4 regions of the Exiguobacterium acetylicum genome follow, and region 1 is predicted to be linked to each of the others. Evidence: riboswitches for the same ligand, from Rfam matches in the RefSeq annotation. Region 1 holds a riboswitch; each other region holds the start of a gene.
What was found. Region 1 has a riboswitch for thiamine pyrophosphate ahead of thiT (energy-coupled thiamine transporter ThiT). Riboswitches for the same ligand answer to the same signal wherever they lie in the genome.
Positions count from the first base shown of each region.

Region 2: linked by a shared signal. The riboswitch ahead of K7G97_RS06340 (thiamine phosphate synthase) and the one ahead of thiT (energy-coupled thiamine transporter ThiT) in region 1 are both predicted to bind thiamine pyrophosphate.
Region 3: linked by a shared signal. The riboswitch ahead of thiD (bifunctional hydroxymethylpyrimidine kinase/phosphomethylpyrimidine kinase) and the one ahead of thiT (energy-coupled thiamine transporter ThiT) in region 1 are both predicted to bind thiamine pyrophosphate.
Region 4: linked by a shared signal. The riboswitch ahead of tenA (thiaminase II) and the one ahead of thiT (energy-coupled thiamine transporter ThiT) in region 1 are both predicted to bind thiamine pyrophosphate.

Region 1 is NZ_CP082333.1:2,057,422-2,063,187, forward strand. Features, by position in the region: gene K7G97_RS10815 (amino acid permease) at 1-862, shown strand, start outside; gene K7G97_RS10820 (thiamine diphosphokinase) at 917-1,519, opposite strand; gene thiT (energy-coupled thiamine transporter ThiT) at 1,521-2,081, opposite strand; TPP riboswitch at 2,143-2,252, opposite strand; gene rpe (ribulose-phosphate 3-epimerase) at 2,275-2,931, opposite strand; gene rsgA (ribosome small subunit-dependent GTPase A) at 2,934-3,839, opposite strand; gene pknB (Stk1 family PASTA domain-containing Ser/Thr kinase) at 3,865-5,766, opposite strand, start outside.
Region 2 is NZ_CP082333.1:1,234,368-1,240,133, reverse strand. Features, by position in the region: gene thiS (sulfur carrier protein ThiS) at 1-17, opposite strand, end outside; gene K7G97_RS06345 (FAD-dependent oxidoreductase) at 14-958, opposite strand; gene K7G97_RS06340 (thiamine phosphate synthase) at 955-1,548, opposite strand; TPP riboswitch at 1,631-1,733, opposite strand; gene nagZ (beta-N-acetylhexosaminidase) at 1,790-3,010, opposite strand; gene K7G97_RS06330 (OsmC family protein) at 3,007-3,432, opposite strand; gene K7G97_RS06325 (MFS transporter) at 3,623-4,807, shown strand; gene K7G97_RS06320 (DoxX family membrane protein) at 4,935-5,423, shown strand; gene K7G97_RS06315 (hypothetical protein) at 5,452-5,745, opposite strand.
Region 3 is NZ_CP082333.1:583,618-589,383, reverse strand. Features, by position in the region: gene K7G97_RS03070 (YitT family protein) at 1-9, shown strand, start outside; gene K7G97_RS03065 (CHASE3 domain-containing protein) at 203-841, shown strand; gene K7G97_RS03060 (ArsR/SmtB family transcription factor) at 887-1,255, opposite strand; gene K7G97_RS03055 (hypothetical protein) at 1,311-1,754, opposite strand; gene thiE (thiamine phosphate synthase) at 1,766-2,404, opposite strand; gene thiM (hydroxyethylthiazole kinase) at 2,394-3,161, opposite strand; gene thiD (bifunctional hydroxymethylpyrimidine kinase/phosphomethylpyrimidine kinase) at 3,142-3,945, opposite strand; TPP riboswitch at 4,061-4,171, opposite strand; gene K7G97_RS03035 (murein hydrolase activator EnvC family protein) at 4,235-5,512, opposite strand; gene K7G97_RS03030 (murein hydrolase activator EnvC family protein) at 5,714-5,766, opposite strand, start outside.
Region 4 is NZ_CP082333.1:989,978-995,743, forward strand. Features, by position in the region: gene K7G97_RS05090 (alanine/glycine:cation symporter family protein) at 1-172, opposite strand, end outside; gene abc-f (ribosomal protection-like ABC-F family protein) at 369-2,168, opposite strand; gene K7G97_RS05100 (DUF1002 domain-containing protein) at 2,445-3,326, opposite strand; TPP riboswitch at 3,520-3,626, shown strand; gene tenA (thiaminase II) at 3,700-4,395, shown strand; gene K7G97_RS05110 (hypothetical protein) at 4,447-4,743, shown strand; gene K7G97_RS05115 (glycoside hydrolase family 3 protein) at 4,774-5,766, opposite strand, start outside.

The DNA.
Region 1 (5,766 bases):
GTTGTTCGCGAACTTTACGGCAAGCGGTTGGTTTCCAAACGGGATTCTCGGTGTCTTGACGACAATGATTGCCGTCAACTTCGCCTTCCAAGGAACGGAATTGATCGGTGTCGCGGCTGGGGAGTCCGACACGCCAGAAAAATCGATTCCAAAAGCGATTCGCAATACGGTCTGGCGTACGTTCATCTTCTTCGTCTTATCGATTACGATCGTTGGTGCATTAATTCCGTATGAGACGGCTGGTGGAGTCAGCAGCCCATTCATCATGGTCTTTGATGCGATTGGCATCCCGTACGCTGCTGATTTGATGAACATCGTCGTCTTGACGGCGTTGTTGTCCGTCGGAAACTCCGGACTATATGCGGCGACCCGGATGTTATGGGCGATGGCGCAAGAAGGGATGATTTCAAAGAAATTATCTTACGTCAATGCACGTGGTGTGCCGATGCGGGCGTTGCTCTTTACGATGATGTTCGCGATGTTATCGCTTCTGACCGCATTTTTCGCAGAAGATACCGTCTTCATTTGGCTTTTGTCCTTAGCCGGACTTGGCGCTCAAGTCGGCTGGATTTCCATCTCTGCTTCTCAGCTCGCATTTCGTCGTCAGTTCGTCCGAAACGGACACGATGTATCCGAATTAAAATTCAAAACACCACTCTATCCGGTGTTACCACTGATATCGTTGACACTTAACGTCGTCGTCCTCGTCAGTCTTGCGTTTCAAGCGGATCAACGAATCGCGCTATACATCGGTGTTCCTTTCTTCCTTGTCATGTGGGGAAGTTATCATCTCTTCGTCAAAGGAAAACATCTATCCGCTCAAAGCGACATCCGTGTCGCCCCTTCTCAACTCGAAGAATAATTTCAGACAAAAAGAGGCCGCGGAGTCATCCACGGCCTCTTTCCTATGATTGTGCTATTCCTTAAGCGTCCGCATCATCAATAGTTCTCCTTGATGGAGCTCCACCTTCGCTTCTGACGCACACCATTCATTACTGACGGTCAAGGAACCTCCGACGGGTACGGGATGTGCATCAAGTGGATATTTGACTCCGGATAAGCTTAAAGTCGACGGTACGAGTGGAATGAACGAAAGATAATGATAGCTCCCTGCTTCGACTGCATACGTTCCCTCAGCCAAGTATCGTACCTCTTCTCGTTTCGTCACGAGTCGTGCCTCTGGATATCGCTTCAATAGATATACATTTTGGACGGTCATGTCGAGCCGCCCACCTGTCGCCCCGATGATGAAGGTATCCTCAAACTGTTTCTTCTCTGAGACTGTACGAAGTGCCAGTTCGAGATCCGTTTCATCTTTCTCAGCCGGATGAACGATTGCCCCTTCTGGTACATAACCAAGCGAATCAAAATCACCGATCGTCAGGTCGCATGTCAGCCCATACGATTCAATCGTCTGAACACCACCATCGACACCGACGATGAAATCACCCGGCTGACAAAACATCCGTAAATCCGGCACTTCTTCTCGCGGACCGGCACAAACGAGAATCGCCCGCATCTCAGACGCCTCGTGCCGAATAACGGAGTAAGCGTGGCGCAGTCGTAAATAGAATTCCTGCTACGATTCCACATAAGATGTACGAGGGAACCATATACGTTGCGTTATAGACGAAAGAGTATTCCACGACTGGACCTTTTGCATACTTGGCAAAAAAGACGATGCCACTGATGACATGACAGATATAACGGAGTCCTGCGCCTAATAACGTCGCAAGGAGAACGAACGCCATCAAGCTTTTCTTTTGTCCATTGCGCGCGGCTAGTCTGACTTGACGCGCGAACAGACCACTTAATCCGACGACACCATACGCAATCGTATAGTCAAGCATCGGTTGAACGATCGTCAAGACTTGTGGAGCGAACATCAATTGAATCGTACCGACAAGCGCTCCCGTGACGACCCCTCCGACGACACCGTGGCGAAATGCCATGACGAAGATCGGTAGCATCGCTAAGCTAATCGAACCACCTTGTGGCATTTTGAATGGAATCAGTAAATCAAAGACGACTCCGAGACTGGCGAAGATGGCAATTTCCATCATCATTTGTAACCGTTTCATGCTGTTTTTCCTCCTTCATTGTACGAGAGGACACAAAAAGGCAGTACGACGAACGCCGTACTGCCTGCGTGCGCCACATCCCTACGTCCGTTTGAACGGAACAGGTTCGAAGGGTTAAAGTCTAAAAGACTCCTCTCAGCCGCTTTTCAAGCGACACCCCTTGCGGTCATCATATTTCGTTTTCTCGTTCTTATTATACGGCAGCCCCTTGACGAATGCTAGTGATCGCTTCCGCATAATCTGGTGCATTATAGATTGCTGATCCTGCGACGAGAACGTTCGCACCGTTATCGATGCAAAGTTTTGCCGTTTCCGGATTGACACCACCGTCAATCTCGATTTCAAATGTCAGACCACGATCTGCTTTCATTTGCGCGAGTGCTGCGAGTTTCGGCATGACACGCTCGATGAAGGCTTGTCCACCGAAGCCCGGATTGACCGTCATCAATAAGACCATGTCGACATCCTCAAGGACGTGTTCAATCGTTGATAATGGCGTGTGCGGATTCAAGACGACTCCTGCCTTTGCGCCCGCTGCTTTGATTTGTTGTAAGACACGATGGACATGATTCGTCGCTTCGACGTGGAACGTCACGATGTCTGCCCCTGCCTTGACGAAATCTTCAACGAAACGTTCTGGCTGGTCGATCATCAAATGGACATCGAGAATCATATCCGTCTTTTGACGTAAACTGCTAAGCACAGGTAGTCCAAACGAGATGTTCGGTACGAACTGACCATCCATGACATCAAAATGGATATAGTCCGCGCCTGCCGCTTCGACTGCTTTGACATCACGTTCGAGATTCGCAAAATCTGCTGATAAGATAGATGGTGCAATTTTAATCATCTTTAATACCTCCGGGCTCGATTCTTGATTTCGTCTATAAACATACCATAGTTCTCATAACGAGAGGACATGATTTCTTGGGCTTCGACGGCTTCCTTGACGGCACAACCGGGTTCATTTAAATGCAAGCAACCTCGGTATTTGCACTCATCTTGTACAGCCACGAATTCAGGAAAACTCCATCGTACATCCTCGATTTCCATTTCATACGGAAAATCAAGGTTCGAGAAACCCGGTGTATCGGCAATCAATCCTTCGGCAAGCGGCATCAATGTGACGTGACGCGTCGTATGGCGTCCGCGTCCGAGTGATTTCGAGATGGCACTTGTTTCTAAATCAAGCGAGGGCTCCAGTGCATTGAGCAATGAACTTTTCCCGACACCGGATTGTCCCGCGAGAACGCTCGTTTTTCCAGCAAGCAACGGACGGACTTGCTCAACACCCGACAACGTCTCACTTGATGTCTCGATGACCGTATAGCCAATCTTCCGGTAAGCGGCAATTGCCTCTCGGACAGCCGGTCCTTTAACATCGTCCAGCAAGTCCATTTTCGTCAACAGGATGACGGGTTGAATTTCCTTCGCTTCGATCAAAACGAGAAATCGGTCGAGCAAGTGCGCTGAAAAATCAGGTTCTGCCGCCGAAACGACGAGCAATGCCTGGTCGATATTCGCGACAGGCGGGCGTACTAAAAAGTTGTCCCGCTCCTTCACTTCGAGAATATATCCTGTCTCACTTTCGATATGAAGAACGACCTCGTCTCCGACGACTGGACTGATGCCGCGTTTTCGGAAATTCCCTCTTGCCCGTGAACGGACCTCTCCTTCTGGTGTCATGACATCATAAAAGCCACCCTGCAGGCGTATGATCGTTCCTTCTCGATTCTCTTCGATGCGTTGTTCCGTCATCCTATGCACTCCTTTTTCATCACATTCACTGTGCGTCTTTTGCTTGATTGTACGTGATGGTTTTTGAACGATACACCGTATCGTCTTTATAAATCGTAATCTTGCCTTCTTCTCCCGGATCAATCGTCACCGGCACGTCGAATGTCTCATCTTGATCAATTGATTCCTCGATGACGGTCCGCTTCCCTTTCGCATCTTCCGTCTCAATCCGGATGACTTGTTTCGGTGGTTCCTCGTCCTCGTTCTCGCTGACCGCATCATAGACGACCTTTTCAGGGAACGTCGCTGTCAACGTTTTTTCTTCCTCACCTTTTGAGATGAAGACCGTCACGGAGTCGTTCGGTTCGACTTGTGCTCCTGCTTGCGGGAATTGACGGATGACTTGATCGAGCTTGACATCACTTGAGAATTCTTGTTCAAACGTACCGTCGAGACCCATTTCATCGAGATACGCTTTCGCTTCATCACTCGATAAGTTCGTCAAGTCTTTCAATTCAAAGGACGACGTTCCTTCTGAGACAGTGATCGTAATCGTCTGTTCTTTTGCGATCACTTCCGTCCCAGCAGAGATCGATTGCCGGATCACATTACCTCGCTCGATTTCATCCGACTTTTCACGTTCGACCTCGACTTTAGCGAATCCAGCCTCTTTTAACGTCGCAATCGCCTCTTTTTCAGCGTCATCTGTCACATCCGGTACTTCGACCGGAGCACTTCCGGTAGAGACGACCAAGTTGACTGTCGAGCCCTTCTTGACCTGTGCGTTTTCACGCGGTGTCTGACTGATGACGTCTCCCTCATCGACTGTATCGCTATTTCGTTCTGTCGTCTCGACAACGAATCCAAGTTTCTCAAGCTTCGTTTCCGCTTCGTCTCCATCCGTCTTGACGACAGATGGTACGGTGACCGTTGGATCTGGCCACATCGCAAACGTCGTAGCTGCACCACCTAGCAATATGAGCAATAAGAGAACGATCCACCAGCGTTTTTTCTTTTTCTTTTCCGGTGTTTTCGGTTGAACGGTCGTGACAGCGGGTGATTCTGGTTCCGCTTTTGATTCTTCTGGCACTTGGACAGGCGATAAGACCATCGTCTTTTCCATCTCATCCTCTTCTGCACCTCGGATGCCTTCACTTGCTCGTTCGTCAGACAACGCCGTCACCATATCTGCCTTAAAGGCTGCGACGGACTGTTGGCGGTCATGCGGTGCTTTTGCGAGCGCCTGCATGATACAGTTCTCAAGCGCTTGTGGCACTTTCGGATTCAAGACGGATGGACGACGCGGTGTATCTTGCAGATGCTTCAAAGCAATCGCAACTGGTGAATCACCTTCGAACGGGACTTGTCCTGTCACAAGTTCGTATAAGACAGCACCAAGTGAATAGATATCCGACTTCTCATCCGCAAATTTACCTTTTGCTTGTTCCGGTGAAAAGTAATGGACAGACCCAAGGACGGACATCGTATGCGTCAGCGTCGCATTCGACATCGCCACAGCGATTCCGAAATCCGTTACTTTGACGGTACCATCCTCTCGAATCAACATGTTTTGCGGTTTGATATCGCGATGGATGATTCGGTGTGCATGGGCATGATCGATCGCATCACAAATTTGAGCGATGATATCGACGGCCTGCGGCACAGGTAATGCTTGATTTTCACAAAATGTCTTTAATGTCATACCATCGATATACTCCATGACGATGTAATAGATGGCATCTTCTTCGCCTACATCATAGACGGCAACGATGTTTGGATGATTCAAGCTGGTAGCAGCATGCGCTTCACGTTCGAATCGACGAATGAACTGTTCGTCATGCGAAAATTCCGTTCGTAAAATCTTAATGGCAACATGACGCTTTAAAATCTCATCATAGGCTTGATAGACATTCGCCATCCCGCCACTTCCAACTAGCCGTTCTATGCG
Region 2 (5,766 bases), 820 kb from region 1:
TTAATCGTAATGTTCATCGGACTTCCTCCTTCTGAATCAACCGTAATGTATTTACCAAGACTTCCGCTGTCGCCGGTGCGAGTAATACGCCATGCCGATGATGCCCTGTCGCCATGAAGATCTGACGGGATGAATCGGCGACTCCGATATATGGCAAGCCGGACGCCGTTTGCGGTCGTACACCGGACCAGACTTCTTCGATGACCGCGTCACGAATCGGTGGATACAGTCGTTCTGCTGCTTGAAGCAATGACGTGACCCCAACGACACTGACACCGACCGTCTCGTCGTGCGGCAGTTCGGTCGCACCGATCAAAATTCGTCCGTCTGCTTTTGGCACAAGATAGACAGCGTCATCAAACAGGATCGAGCGTAACGACTGACCCGAGAGACGGACGGCAAGACATTCCCCTTTGACCCCATATGTGGCGATCGAAATGCCGGCTGTATCGAGCAAGGCTTGCGACCCGCGTCCAGCAGCGACCGTCACCGTTCGTCCGGTCCACGTTCCCGCATTCGACTCGACCCTGATGAAGTCATCGCTCTCTTCGATGCATGTAACATCTACTTGTTCTTCGATTGGTACCCCACGCTTTCGTAAGGCATATATCAATGCAGTCGTCAGTCGTCGTGGATCGATTTGACCGACCGCTGGAAACAGATGCTCGCGTCCTTTACGTTTTAACAAAAACGGTTGTTCCCGGTACCCACAATCGATGCCCGTCTCTCGCTCGAGACGACGTGCAAGCAGCGGATACAGACGACGACTACGTGCGGCAAGTAGATGCAATTCCGCTCTCAGCTCGATGTCTGTCGCGAGCATCCCGGCAGCTGCGCGGCTCGTTCCTTGTCCGCATGTTCCGCGTTCTAAGACGACGACGGATTCATTCTGACAGGCGAGACCGTAAGCAAGCGTCAACCCGATGACTCCGCCGCCGATGATGATGTGATCCGTCATACGCGAACCCCCTGGTAACTTAGAATGGCGGCGAGTGGATCCGATTGACCGAGAATACCCGATAAGACAGCGATTCCGGTTGCCCCGGTCGCTGCGATTTCAGGCATGCGTTCTGGTGTGATCCCGCCGATCGCAATGACCGGTTTTGTCGTGAAGGTGACGACTTGCTTCAAGGCGTCGATTCCCCGTGGCGGCACATTCGGCTTCGACGCTGTCGGATAAATATGACCGTACAGCAGGCGGTCGGCTCCTTCCGCTTCTGCTGCCAGTGCCTCTGCTAGTGAATGGACCGATTTCCCGATGACGAGATTCGGAAAATGACGTCGCACATCACGGACACGCAAGGACCGGCGCGTCAGCTGCACACTGATGCCTGCGACATGGGCAACATCGACCCGGTCATGAACCGTTAACTGCTCAGGCGAATAACCATGCGCAAGGAGCGCGTCGATTAGATCCAGTAATTCTGCTGCCGACAAGTTCGGTTCTCGTATATGCAGCTGATCCGTATAAGGTTGAAGGGAGTGAAAGGTCTTTATTCCGTCAAGCGGATGGATGGATCCCGTCGAAATCAGATGTAAACGCATCATGTTCTTCCTTTCCATACGAAAAAGGACCACTCCCGATGTTGAAGGGAGTGGTCCGAAAATGCGCTGAAGCGCTAAGGATATCTAGGATTTCGAGCCACTTCCCTCCGCTAGTACGAACTAGATCAGGTTCAAAGGGTCCGGATACTTCCGTCTCAGTCTGCTGGGAGACTCCCCTAGTGTCTTTTCGTGTTTAATTGGCTTGCCCCATTAGTCTAGCATGAGTCGCTTTGCTTCGCTAGTCCTAGTTGAGCGCTTCCACTTGCTGAATCAGCTCCGATTTCGTCGGTCGCTGTTGCTCTTGGCTGTCGGCATACATCTGCTTTAGCTTCAGGATGCGCATTACTTTAGCATCGAGCATCTCCGGCGTCAGCGTTTTGTCTTTGACGGCTTGCATCACTTCAGCATGAACTTTTGCGTAAGCACCTGCCTCTGAAAACATCGCCATATCAGCTCCATTGACGAGTGACTGACGTGCCGCTTCCGCGAGACCATATTGTTTCGTGATCGCCCCCATGACGAGATCATCTGTGATGATGACACCGTTGAATCCGAGTTGTTGACGCAAGAGGTCAGTCAAGATCGGCTTTGAGAGCGAGGACGGATTCGTATCGTCATACGCTGGATAGAGAATATGGGCGACCATCACCATCTCGGCGCCCTCTTGAATCGCTTCTTTAAACGGTAACAGCTCCGTCCGCTTCAATTCTTCCTTTGATGCCGTCACTTTCGGTAGCCCGACATGGGAATCGACACTCGTATTGCCGTGACCGGGAAAATGTTTGACGACCGGAATCGTTCCCGTCTCCTGCATCCCGTGCATCAGAGCCGTACCAAGCGTCGCGACGGTCTTCGGATCAGCACTGAACGAACGGTCGCCGATGATCGGATTGTTCGGATTACTGTTGACGTCAAGGACCGGCGCGAAGTCCATGTTGAAGCCATAAAAACGTGACAAATGACCGAGCGTACGTCCGACGTCTTCCATTTTCGCAGTATCTGCTCCTTGCGCCATCCGTTGACTCGTCGGTAGACGTAATCGTTGATCCGGTACCCGGCTGACGCGTCCGCCTTCTTCATCAATCCCGACGAAGGCATACGGTTTTTGGTTCGTCTCTTGAATCGCACGCGTGAACGTCAAGAGTTGCTCTTCCGAAGTAATGTTTCCACCGAGCAATAAGACCCCGCCAATCGCATGCGACTGTAATAATTTTCGGTCAGCTGCTGAAAGTTCCGTGCCGGCGACTCCGATGTAGAGCAGTTGATCGACCTTTTCGGACGTCGACATTGCTGCCAATTGTTGCTTTAGTTTTGCTTGTTGTCGTTCTTCTTTCGTCGGTTCAGGCTTCGGTTTCTTTTCTTCTGTCGGTTGCTTCGCTTCCGGTTGCGATGGTTTCGTTGGTTCCGTCGTCTCCTGCGCACACCCTGCAAGCAACAGGCAACCGATCAGTACGACTTTCTTCACAAAGGATCCTCGCTCCGCACACCATTGATCGAATAATAGACGGAAATCTCAGCGTTCAGTGATTGCGAAACCGAACAATATTTATCCTTTGATAACGAGATGGCGCGACGGACCTTATCTTCCGGGAGATCACCTTCGAGCCGGTAATGAATCGAGATCGACGTAAAACGCCGCGGGTGGTCCTCTGCCCGTTCTCCTTCGATATCCATTTCGAAATGGGTGATCGTCAAGCGCATCTTCTCTAAGATTGAAACGATATCAATTCCGGTACAGCCGGCAACGGCATGTAGCAGTAGTTCAGTCGGTCGCGGCGCTTGATTTTCGCCACCGTTCTCTGGTGCTGCATCCATCGCCAGATGATGCCCTGATTCCGTCTGTCCACTAAATCCCATCTGTTTGTTCCATGTCACTGTCGCTTGCATCGTTTCCACTCCTTTATAAGTAGTCTTCTTCTGTAGTATACGCAAAAAACAGTACTCCTGGAAATTCACACGCTATTTTGAATAATGGTTCTTTTCCCGAAATCTCGCTTTGCGATACCCGATGAAATCGTTTCATGCTATCCTGTTACTCATAGTTTCGCGCGCAAGCGCTAGAATTGAGGAATCATCCATGTCACCTACTACTCGTTTAAGTCGACGCGATTGGCTCTTGATCGCCACGTTGTCGCTCCTGACGTTCGTACTCGGAACAAGCGAATTCGTCATCGTCGGGATCCTCGCTGAAATCTCCTCAGCCCTTGATATCACGATCGCAACAGCTGGTACGCTCGTTTCAGCCTTTGCCATCTCCTTTGCAATCGGTACACCGATCGTCATGTCGCTGACCGGTCACCTGGAACGGCGTCGTCTGATCCTACGTCTCTTACTCGCCTGGGTCTTATTGAATCTTGCCAGTAGTTTTGCTCCAAGTTACGAAGTATTGCTCGCTACCCGCATTCTGACAGCGATCCTGACCGGTGTCTTGATCTCGCTAGCAATGGTCGTCGCCAGTGACGGTGTACCTGTCGCGAAGCGCGGTGTCGCCGTCTCGTTCATTTTCGGTGGTTTTACACTTGCGAACGTCCTCGGTGTCCCGATCGGAACATTCATCGGTCAACACGCTGGCTTCGAAGCTACGTTCTGGCTAACGACAGTCATGGGAATGATTGCGTTCCTCGCAGTATGGAAGATCGTTCCGGTCCAGCAATCGACGGGTTCTGGTTCAATTAAGGAACAGCTTGGATTGCTCGCCAACCCACGGATCCTGATCGCCTTCTTTATTCCGTCATTTGGATTCGGGGCAACCTACGTCGTCTACACGTACCTTGTACCGATCCTGCAAACGGAACTCGGGATTGCGAAGACGTGGATCAGTCCGATCTTGCTCGCTTACGGCGTCGTCTCGATCTTTAGTAACATCCTTGCCGGTAAAATCGCCAGTAAAAATCCGATGGGACGCTTACGGTTCGTCTTCGTCGTACAAGCAATCGTCCTTGCTGTGTTATACTTCACGACAGCATCCCTTCCGCTTGGTCTGTTCAACATCGCCTTGATGTCGTTGATGTCGATTTTACTGACGACTTCGACACAAATTTACTTGATTGACCTCGCTGAAAAGTTCAATCCGGAAGCAAAAGGACTCGCTGCTTCATTGATGCCGGTTGCGAGTAACGTCGGGATTGCTTTTGGTTCGGCACTCGGTGGCATCGTCTATGCGAACGGTCCGATGATGAATACGGCACTCGTCGGTGGACTAGTCGCGCTCGTTGCTGCTTTATTAACTGCAATCAGTCATCGCCTCGATCAACGGTCATGAAACCGTTACCTTACCCTTTTTTGTAACAGGTCGATGACGGTTCGATGACGTTATGATGATAGTCCCCATCTCACTGATGATTTTTCAGTATGATGGGGACTATGTTGTAGTAGAGGAGTGTCTGAAAGTGAAAGCATTACACATCACCGGACTCGGTCTGTTGACGATCATCCGACTCTGGCTCGGAATCCAGTGGTTCATCGCTGGAATCGGTAAGTACATTAATGGCTTTGATGCAAAACCGTTTCTCGAAGGAGCGCTCGCGAAGTCAACGGGCGAAGACGCACTTGTCAGTTCCTGGTACGCGACGTGGATTGAGCAACTCGCCTTACCGAACGTCGGGCTGATCAACGCCTTGATTCCGTTCGCGGAACTCGTCGTCGGGATCCTGTTGATTATTAGTCTGTTGACGGTTCCTGCACTGGTCGTCGGAAGCATCATGAATCTCAATTACTTACTCGCTGGGACGATTGCCTTGAACCCCGTGTTCTTAGCAGCGTCAATTGCCTTACTGGCTGCAGGACGCTTTGCGTATCAAATCGGCATCGATCACTGGATCATCCGCTGGTATCGTTCGTCGCAACAACCGCATCCCCTGGACCGGATTCCGGTCTAACGAAAAAACTCTCCCGCACGTGGGAGAGTTATTTTTTTTGTTGCTCGAGAATCGTCTGCTGTGTCGGTGTCCCACCGACTGAGACCGTCCGCTCGAGGAACAGATAAGGTTTACCATCAACTTCAAAGCGACGGTCACCGAGATAACGTGCCGAATGCCCATCCGTTGCGAGCTTTTGTTCGATCGCTGCGACATGTTCGTCGAGTGAATAAAACCGATCGTCGAACGTCATTGTGATGTTTTTCTTGCGGTATCCGAGTAAGAAATTATAGTAGAACCAATACATAGCACCTGCGAAGACGACAAAAATCAAGAATTGCATGTGAGTTCCCCCTTCGTATAG
Region 3 (5,766 bases), 1.5 Mb from region 1:
TCGTTTTAACACCAAGCGCAGCTTAGCTGTGCTTTTTTCATCTTCTTAAAACAGCTTCTCGTATTGCATCATCTTTCCTGCTTTTTTATGAGTATTATTCACTTTTTCAGTCATTATCCCTATTCAAAAAATAGACAGGCTTCACTTTTTTTACGATAGTAGTTAAGCTTATGACATGTCTTTTATTTAAAGGAATGATTGCATGCACTCTCTTTGGCGTCAGCGTATTCTGCTGATTTTCTTGGTCAGCTTATTCGCCTCTATCCCAATCATCTATGCGTTATCCGGTTATCGGACGATTGCAACGATGACCGAGCAAATGAAGGATCATGATATACCGTTAATCAATCAGGTAGATCAGTTGGTCGAACACAATCGAGATCGTGCTAATGCGGTTCGTGGTCTCTTATTGTATGAAGATAATCGTTATATCGAACAATATTACTTTTCAACGTCTAAAATCCATGATTTGCGCAATAGTCTGAACCAATCGTCGACTACTCCAGGGACGATTAAAGATCTTCTTCGCCGCAACAATGTCTGGGAGTCCGAGATTGAACGCGTGTTTGTTGTCTATGAACGTCAAAGTCCAACAGCCGCAAAACGTCTTGCTAGACAGTCGACTCAGACGACTCAAACGATTCTCGAAGACTTATCCCGTGTGAAAGATGATTTGTATAAAACGCTTCAAGCCAAATTACAACAATCAGATACTTTAATCGCTACATATAAATGGATGTGTCTTGGTCTCTCCATTCTGTCCTTTTTACTGATTAGTGCCACGGTCTTTTTCTTCCACCGCTTCGCTCAAAAAGGATCAGAACAATCGTCATTAGAATAAACGAAAAGCGCAGCTAAAGCTGCGCTTTTCGTTTATTCTAATGACTCATTCAGGCATTGCTTTTCCCTCTTGTACATGTTCCATCGCCATATGTACAAGCGATGACACATGATGATCATCCAAGGAATAATAGACGACTTTACCGTCTTTTCGAAACTTGACGAGTCCTTGTTTCAACAAAGATCGAAGATGATGCGACGCTGTTGCAATCGAACAGTCGACAGAAGCCGAGACATCACAAACGCATAGTTCTTCTTCGATCGTCAGCGCATAAACGATTCGCAGTCGTGTCGCATCCGAAAGAATCTTAAATAGCTTTCCGATTTCTAGCGTTGGAATCGTGTCAACGATATGTCCGATTTCAGACGCACGTTGTTCATCAATCGCAATCGTTTCACAACGGGGAATGTCCATGTCCGTCACCTCGTTTCTATCTATATTGCACCATGAGAAACGGGACATTGCAAGTTCAGCGCATTCGTCTGCGAATGAGCCAAAACACGAACCATCCTCCTACGTAATCTCCAATATCCCAGACAATTCGATTTTGATCGACAGCGCGTACGCCGATGTCAATGATTTTCGTGCTTTCTAATCGGTTCGTATAACGTTGACGAAGTCGCGTCGGAATCGGTAGATGAAGAAGTGCCCGGTAATAGATATCTAAATGAGTATGTCCCCAAATTTCCGTCGCAATCGAGCTCGTTTTAATGTACAGCGGACGTTTGTAACGTCTTTCATACTTTTCTTTCAATAAAAGGGCCATCTCATAAGATATACGATTAGGACGCGGAAATAAGACTTTTCCTAGATGGTAGATTCCCTGATTATCGACTCGAATGATTTGTGGTTCTAACCGATATCGAATCCAATAGCCGCGAAAACGGATCGTCTGCCATTTCAATACAATCACCTCTGAACGGATTATACCCTGTTCTGAAGTGATTGATGCCATTCTCGCACAGCATCTGTCATTTGCTGCGCAGCGAGTTGCCGATCTTCTTTAGCGAAAATTTCTGAGATGACGGCATACCCTTCTAGCGGGATGGGCAGAGAAGAGACATTTGTTGCTGTGATTCCACCAATACCGATTAAAGGTAATCGTACGGCTTCCCGAATCGCCTGAAGCATCGTGTGCGACATGGAATCAGCATCCGCTTTGGATGACGTCGCAAATAGAGAACCCACGCCTAAATAAGATGCTCCGTCTCGTTCTGCTTCAATCGCTTGTGCAACAGTGGCTACTGACACACCGATCACAGCATCTGGTAAAAGGCGACGTGCTGCGGTTAAAGGAATGTCTTCTTGTCCGATATGCAAACCAGCTCCGACGAGTAATGCGATATCGATCCGGTCATTGATGATCAAAGGAATGTCGTAGCGATCCGTGAGTGCTTTCAACCGAACTGCCTGATCGTAGAATTCCTTTCCTTGTGCGGTTTTTTCCCGTAGTTGTACGATCGTCGCACCACCTAAAACAGCTTCCTCAACGACCATCTCGATCGCGACGCCAGGATGGTACCGACGATCCGTCACTGCATAGATGGAGTAATCAATTGACACGTTCTGTCACCTCCACCAGGTCTTGCTCCGTCATGAGGCTGATTGCATTGAACAACTCTCGTTTAAAATTACCAAGACCTTGCGCGGAGGCTGCTTGTTCTCCTGCTTTTCCCATGACGAATGTTCCGTGAACAGCCGCCTCAAACGTTGTATATCCTGCACCGAGGAAGCTCGCAATCAATGAAGCCGTCATACAGCCCGTACCCGTGATGTCCCCTAGACGAGATGTTCCTACATGTAATTCCATTTCGCGCGTTCCATCCGTGATATAGTCGATCGGACCTGTCACGACGAAGACAGCTTGGTGTTTGCGAGCGAATGCACGAATGCTTTCTCGGTCCATAATGGCATCTCCCGCAGCATCGACTCCCTTAGTTCGCCCATCCTCCCCAAGTAACGTCTTGATTTCAGAAGCATTTCCTTTAATGACCGTACACCCGAGATCAATAAGTTCTTTAGAAAAGGCAGTACGTAATGTCGTTGCTCCTGCTCCAACTGGATCAAGAACGATCGGGACATTCAAACGTCCCGCTTCACGGGCTGCAAGTCGTTGAGCTGCTTGCATGTCTGCATCGATCGTACCAATGTTTAAGACGAGGGCTTGCGCGAGTCTAACCATTTCTTCTACTTCGCGAATATCTTCCGCCATGACGGGTGATGCTCCAACAGCGAGTGTGACGTTCGCACAGTCATTGATCGTCACCGTGTTCGTCAGATGGTGAATGAGTGGTTTGTGTTCAAGAATGGTCGTAAACATGTGTATCCCTCCAAAGTGAATGAAAATGATGTGTCGGTCCAATACCTTTTCCGAGGGCAAATCCATGACGAATTGCCTCCGTGACATAGCTCTTTGCCTGTCTTACGCTATCTGTTAAATCTTCTCCAAGCGCCATCCGCGCCGCAATCGCCGCAGATAAGGTACAACCAGTTCCATGAGTATGTTGATTATCTAACCGTTCCGATGTGAAGCGGTGTTCCACTTCCCCATCAAACAACAAATCCGTCGCAGCTCCTGAGAGATGTCCACCTTTTAGTAATACTGCCCCTGTCTGTGTAGCCAATTGATGCATCGCCAATCGCATTTCCTCTAGATTGGTCACTGATCGTCCTGTTAAACGCTCCGCTTCCGGTAAATTCGGTGTGACGAGTGTCGCAAGTGGTAGAAGTTCTGAAATCAATGCTTGTTCAGCCTCCGTCCGCAATAGGGCATGACCACCTTTAGCGACCATGACGGGATCTAATATGATCGGAACTGTCTGTTTGCGGAGATGTGTAGCAATGACACGAATCGTCTGCGCATTCGAGACCATTCCGATTTTGATCGCATCGACACGAATGTCTGAAAAAATCGACGTTAACTGGGCATCTACGATTTCTGGGGATAACTCTTCCACCGCTTGAACACCCAACGTATTTTGCGCCGTGACGGCTGTCAGGACGCTCATTCCATAAACGCCTAAAGCTGAAAATGTTTTTAAATCTGCTTGAATCCCAGCTCCACCACCGGAGTCGGATCCTGCAATCGTCAGTACGTGTTTCATATTCTTTTCACCTTCCCATCGAGCAATGTAAGGGAGTCGTGACCGACAAAAAAAGCGTCGACCGCTGTAAAAAAGCAGTCGACGCTATACGAAAGCGTTATACACGCATTCCGGTATCCGTTCGGCTCAACTTTCCTACGCTGGTATTATCCAGTTCAGGTAATAGGGTCGAAAACAGATTGGTTTTCCTCTCAGCCGGATTCCTCCAGCTCCCCTAGTTGCTCAAGTATTCGTTTCGCCTTAACTGTAGCATAGAGAAGAAAAAAAAACGAGCCGAAGCCCGTTTTGATTACAGATATGCCAATGGATTGACTGCATTCAGAGGAGAAGAAGCACTGTATTGATAGCCTCCGACATGTAGTTCGAAATGCAAGTGTGGTCCTGTTGAATTCCCTGTACTACCAAGTGTTCCGACTTGCTGACCTTGAGAGACCGTTTGTCCTGCACGAACCGATAATGAACTCATATGTGCGTATACAGTCGTGTACACTTGTCCATCGAGGAAGTGAGAAATCATGACATGATTACCGTAAGGTCCACCACCTGATGCTGTAATGACCGTTCCAGCTGCTGCAGCGACGATTGGAGACCCGACCGAACCACTGAAATCAACACCGTTGTGGAACGTATAACCATTCGCGCCGCTTGCTGGTCCGAATCCTTGCGACACTCCACCAGACGACGGTCGAACGAATTTCCCTCCACTCGAAACAACGGGCGGGGCAACAGAATCAGTTGATTCTGAACTCTTACCTGCTTGTTTTGCTGCTTGAGCATTCGCTTTAGCGGCTTTTTCGGCTGCCGCTTTCTCCGCTGCTGCTTTTTCAGCCGCTGCTTTAGCGGCTGCCTTCGCTGCCGCAATTGCACGTTCTTGCGCTTCGAGAGTTGCTTGAAGTTCTTTTGCGTCTAATAGTTCTGTCGTAAACTTCGTCTTCCCTTTTCGTAATTTCTTCAGTGTAGCACTACGTTCTTTCATTTGAAGTTTTAACGCTTTCTTTTGTTCAATCAATACTTTCTTTTCTTGCATTTGCTCCGCTTTTTTCTCAACGAGCGCTTGTTTTGCTTCTGCTAATTTTTGTTGCGTTGCGATGTAGTCCGAAATCATTTTATCGTCTTGCTCAGCGATTTTTTTCCCCGCCATGACACGGCTGAATAAATCACCTAAATCCTTCGATCCGAAAATGACTTCTTCCCATTTAATCGAGTTTCCATCGTTCTCTTGGAAGACTCGCAAACGATCACCGAGTAGTTCTTCCTGTTTCTGTAACATTTCTTCGTAACGAACGATGTCTGCCTTTAACTCATCGATTCGAACGTTCAACTGTTCAATTTGTTTATTTTTTTCGGAGACTTGGAAAATCTTTTCGTTGATTGCTGCGTCAATTTGATTGATTTGACGTTGCTCTTTTGAGATTTTAGCTTCTTGTTTTTTGATCGCTTTTTCAAGTTTACGTTGTTCAGCAGCATTTTCAGCCTTTTTTTCTTTAATAGTCGCTGCTGCGATCGGTTGTGTTCCTGTTATAAGTAATGCTCCTAAAACAATGGTAGAAATTAGTTTTTTTAGCATATATCGTTTTCCTCACTTATGTTTTTTCATATTTTATTATAGTATTCAAGTTTCTCTCATATCTGAAATAGATTATAGCACCGTAATCGTTTCAAAAAAATTTCATTTACATTTCAAATGAAAACGGTTTTTTGTAATATATGATTTATTTTTTGAAAATGACAAAAAAAGAACCGTTGCATATGCAACGATTCTTTATGATTAAAACATCGACATTGGATTAACTGAGTTAGCTGGACCTGTTGCACTGTAGC
Region 4 (5,766 bases), 1.1 Mb from region 1:
TTTTATCGAGCGTGACGCGGAACATCTCTTTTAAGTACGTGAATTGGATGAAGCCAGTTCGGATCGTGAAGTAGATCCCGCCGCCGATCAATACGGCGATTAATACATACGACCATAAAATATTGTTGGCGTAATCGACACTTCCTTGAATGACTTGCTGAATGGCGTTCATGATGGTGTATTCCTCCCAAAGAATAATAAAAGCTATACGCTAAATTATACGAATTTTCTGAAAATAATCAACAAGGAATAAAATAAAATTTTAAAACTTAATAATGTTAGCTAAAAAAATCATACGATGAAATCTTGGGAATGAACGAAAAAACTGTCACTCTCGGTATCGAGAGTGACAGTCAAGGAAAGCTGAATCATCCATATTGTAGCAGCTGTTCGTATAGTTCATCGAGTTGCTGTTGGATACTTTTAGAAACGGTATCAGTCGATTTTTCACGTTTTGCTAATTTCTGTTCAAGCCGCTCGATCTGCACTTCCAACTCGTGTTGTGACAAGCGTTTTGGTTTTTGAGGGGTTACGTGAAGTGAAGAAGATATAGCGAACTCAGTACGCTTCTGTTGAGCATACGTATACGTACCATGATAACGCGTCAAACCATTTTCGAGCCACAAGATCTGCGGAAAAAGCCGATTCAAGAAATAGCGGTCGTGTGAGACGGCAATCAATGTACCAGAAAAGTTCTCGAGTGCTTCTTCGAGTGTCTCTCTTGATTCAATATCGAGATGGTTCGTCGGCTCGTCGAGAATTAAGACATTAATCGACGAATGAACGAGGACGGCGAGTTGCAATCGCACACGTTCGCCTCCGCTAAGTGACAAAATGGACCGAAAGACAGTTGGTCCAAAGAACAGGAACCGGGCTAGGATATGGCGGGCTTCTGCTTCTGGAACGGCAATCCGGTCTCTAAACCAGTCGATTAACCGTGCGTCCTCTTCGAAATGGGCATGCTGGGACAGGAAACCGATCCGATTCGATGGTCCACGCGTGAGTGTGCCTGCGTCTGGTGATAATTCGTCAAGCAGCAGTGAGAGCAACGTCGATTTCCCGCTTCCATTCGTTCCGACGATCGCGATCCGATCCTGTGCCATGATCTCGAACGAAACGTCATCAAAAATGTGGCGGGTTCCGTAAGCAAACGAGAGTTCTTCAGCACGAAAGACGACTTGGCTCGTGTGATCAGTGGAAGAAAAAGAGACGTCAGCGGTTTTGGCTTCGAGTTGTGGTCGTTTAATCCGTTCGATCCGCTCGAGTGCCCGTTCCATCGATTTTGCTTTACGGAATAATTTCTCACTCGGTGGAGATGCTTCGTTTGCCCATTGCCGGAGTCGACGAATCGCTTCCTTCATTTTCTTTATTTTTTTCTGTTGCTCTTGGTAGGCGTGGAACTGTTCCATCAAGCGACGTTCTCGTTCGACGACGAACGCGCTGTAGTTCCCTATATAGGCTGTCAGTTCACCGTCTTCGAGTTCAACGATCGAGGTGACGACGGCGTCTAAGAAGACCCGGTCGTGAGAGACGAGCAGGATGGTCCCTGTGTAGTCCCGTAAGAACTGCTCCAGCCATTCCACGGCAGCTAAATCGAGATGGTTCGTCGGTTCGTCAAGAATGAGCAGATTTGGCTCCATGAGTAACATGCGACCGAGACAAATCTTCGTCTGTTCACCACCGCTCAACTGGTGGAAAGGACGAGTGAGTAACGGACGAAGGTGTAACCCGTTCACCATGCGCTCGATCTTCGAGTCGAGTAGATAGCCATCCTTTTGTTCGAACGCATTCGTCGCTTCCGCATATCGCGCGAGTAACGCATCAAGATTCTCTGGTGCTGTCGCCATCATTTGCTCCAACTGTTGCATCCGAGAACGGATCACGAGAGTCTCTGCAAACGCTGTCCAAAGGACGTCGAGTCCGGTCATCGTCTCACTATATACAGGAAGTTGTTCCAAATAGCCGATCGTCAAACCGCTCTTTTGATAGATGACACCACCGTCCGGTTGCTCAAGGCGAGCAAGCAAGCGGAGTAATGTCGTCTTGCCACTCCCGTTTCGTCCAATCAGACCGACACGGTCGTGTTCGTTTAAGAAGAGGGAAACATCCGTTAAGATCGTTTCGCCTCCGAATTGTTTGGTTAGGTGTTGAATGTCGCAAATCATCATAATCAATTGATCCTTTCGCGCGCATCAAAAAAAGGAGAGCGCAAATAGCACTCTCCATCACGTGTGAAAGATGCGCTTTGCTGTATTTTTCAATCATGAAGTTCTAAAAAAGGGCAGACGGGTGCCTTAGAACGCCATTCCATGAAAAATCGCGCGCAACAGATACAATTGTTCCATCAACCAGTGTTTGCACGCGGCAAAGTCCATCTTTTCACACCACCTTTCGTTTCAGATATCTCTAGTTTACTATTTTTTTGTCAGTTACGGAAGTCTGAATTATTTGAACACACCCGCGATTGAACTGAAGAAGTCACTGAGTCCATCGAATAATTTAGCGAAGAAACCTTTCGTTTCTTCTGATGTTGCGAAGGCATGGATGTCTTGTCCCGCATTTTTGAGTCCACTTTCGATTTGTCCCCAGTTGATGTTCGCTTGCTCCATTTGATTGAATAGATTCGTCAACCGGTCCATTTGTGCGTCAGACAACTGGATATTGTTGTTTTGAATGACTTGGACGATCAGGTTTTCGATCTCGACTTTGGTTTCCGGTTTTTGATTGGCGATCTCAGCCTTGATCTCATTCATTAAGTCAGCGACTTTATCCGTGCCGACCGTTTTTCCGACGTCTGATGTGACCGATAATTCTTGCTGTGCTAAATCCTTACGTTCGTCACTTAACTTAATTCCAGTCTCAGCGGAAGTTTGATCGTACGCTTTCATGATTCCTGTCAGTGCCGATGTCCCGGTCACCTTGTAGGGAGAAGTGATCGTGATATCGGCATCTTTGACACCCGCTGTGACGAGAGCGTTGAGATACATATCCTTTGTCACCCATGTGATGTTCTCCGTCGAGACGGAAAGTCCATCACCTTTTTCCGTCAGTTCAATCTTAGCCGACGAATACATATTGCCACCTTTTTGCGATTGTGGAATATTTTTCCCGAGATATTTTTCTTCGTCAGCAGAGGTTGCGATGATTGGCGTGATGCCTTCCGGTGCATTGAGACGAGAAAGCACCCAAGCCTTATCCTTTGCGCCGAGCGACTCACCGAGTGTGACGATCGTCTTATCGACGACTTGTTCGGCAGATGCGGCTGTCGGAAGTAATAGAGCAGAAGCGATAACGGCTGACGCCATGATTTTTGTTGGTGTATGCATAATGAAATCCTCCAATTGTAAGTAACAGAATGAATTATAGTATCAGGTACTAAATTTAGTGTACGAGAACGAAAGAAGTTCGGAATCGGTCTGTAGATGGAGACGGCATCCGTCTTCTGACACTCCATAGTATAGCGAAAAGAGGACAACTTGACTTCCATTTTCAGCATGCTATAGTGAATTTGAATCGAATAATGACCACTAGGGGAGTCGGTAGACCGACTGAGACGAACGAAGACGTTCGGACCCTTTGAACCTGATTAAGTTCGTACTTACGGAGGGAAGTGGCGTCAAGTCTTGTTCTTCTTGCGCCATGCCCGTGTGTTTCGGGGTGGTGTTTTTTCGTTTCATACTAAACGAGGAGGATGAGATCATGACATTCACACAAGAAATCAAACAAGCGGCACAAGCGTATTGGGATAGTAGTTTTACGCACCCATTCGTACAAGGAATCGGGGAGGGGACGTTACCACTCTCGAAATTTCGGCATTATGTCATGCAGGATGCCTATTACTTAAAACACTTTGCGAAGATTCAAGCGAAGGCAGCGTCAAAAGCAGACGACTTCGCGACGATCGCGACACTTGCCGAACATGCGACTTCGACTTACGAGGCAGAGCTGAGCTTACATCAATCATTTTTTGAGCCGCTCGGTATTACGGAAGCAGATCTTGAAGTATTTGAACCGGCACCGACAGCATATGCGTACGTCTCGCACATGCATCATGCGAGTGAAGGAACGCTTGGAGAGACGATTGCTGCCATCTTGCCATGTTACTGGTTGTATTATGAAGTCGGGCAACAATTACTGACGTGTACACCGGAAGAGAAAATCTATCAGCAATGGATCGACACGTACAGCTCGGAATGGTTTGAAAAGGTCGTCTTTGAACAAATTGCACGGCTCGATGCGCTGGCGGAGCAAGCGAGCCCGACGGAACGCGAGCGGATGAAACGTCATTTCGTGACAAGTTGTTACTATGAGTTACTCTTCTGGCACATGGGGTGGACGGAAGAGACGTTTGCGTCAGTTTACGAAACGATTCCAGCACGAGCGGTATCTTCTTGAATCGCTAGATGGTAGAATTAGGAATACCATCTAGTGAAAGTAGGGATTGGAATGGAAATTATCGTGATTGCACTTGTAATCAGTGCAGCATATGCTGTACAACGAATGCTTGGTAAAGTCAAAGTAAGATTTCTTGGATACATCATTCCGATATTAATCGTGTTATCCGGTATATCTGCTTCGACGCGTAACTTTAAGGTAGCGTATAGCATGGGGAGCTACATTTCTGCTGTTCTTGTCATCATCGTCTATGCACTACTGACTTATTGGTTATACCGCGTCTACCATCGTGCGAAAGAAGAAGCTGAATATCCGTATCAATCACTAAAAGACCGAGGCATCCTTTAAGGAGCTTCGGTCTTTTGGTGTATCACGTCATCATTTTTTCCAGTTTTTAAAGCCGTCACCAAATTCGAGATGCAGTTTGTCGGTAAAGACACCGTTCTGAAAGACCGGCACATCAACCGGTAAAGTGCCTTGCGGTTTGAACGTTCCGAAGATTGCGCGGATACCTGCAGGCAGGTTCGGTCCCGCTGATTTCAGATTGCCTGCTTCGGAGTCTGGACCGTTCGGGTCGCCTTTGAAGCCATAGATGAGGACATGTGCCGGTGCGTCTGGTTGAACAGCGACATCGTATGGGTTACGGAGACTGAGCAGGACGGATGGTGTATCCGTTTGTTTCGCATAGCGGAAGATCGAAGCCGGAATGGCTTGTTCTGGTGCAGTAGGGAGTAGTTTAGCACTCGTGTTGACGTTGGAGCCGACGATGATGTAATCTGCTGCATCGAGTTGCGCCCGTAATGTCGGGTTTTGGTCGAGCGGTAGCGTAGTAGCCGAGTAATTCGCTGTCGTCACGTGCCAGTTCCGGTTCTTCGGTAAGGAAGCGATCGTCTTTTTCATGCTGTCCGTCTGATCCGCCGCCGGAGCGATCACAAGAACGTTGGCATTCTTTTTCGGTTTGAATGGTAACGTCCGCTGATCATTTTTCACGAGTGTGACCGCGGCTTCCGTCATCGCGCGTTCTTTTGCTTTATGCTCGGGACTGCCGACGATTTGGTTCGCTTGCGCGATTTTTTCAGCTAGGGATGTCGAATCAGTCGTACCGTTCCATATTCCACGTTCTGCCTTCAGCGTCAGAATCCGCTCGACCGATTGATCAATTCGTTTCTCTGAAAGGCGACCATCTTTGACCGCTGCGATCACGTCTTTAAAAATCTGGTCGAGCTTTTCGACATCTTGCTTGGAACGAAGAATCGTCGGCATAAGCGCGATGTCGACTCCAGCGTCAAACGTCTTTAAGACTGCTTCTGATTCCGTGAAGTTGTCGACGATCGCCTGCATGTTCAATGCGTCCGTGATGACGATGCCATC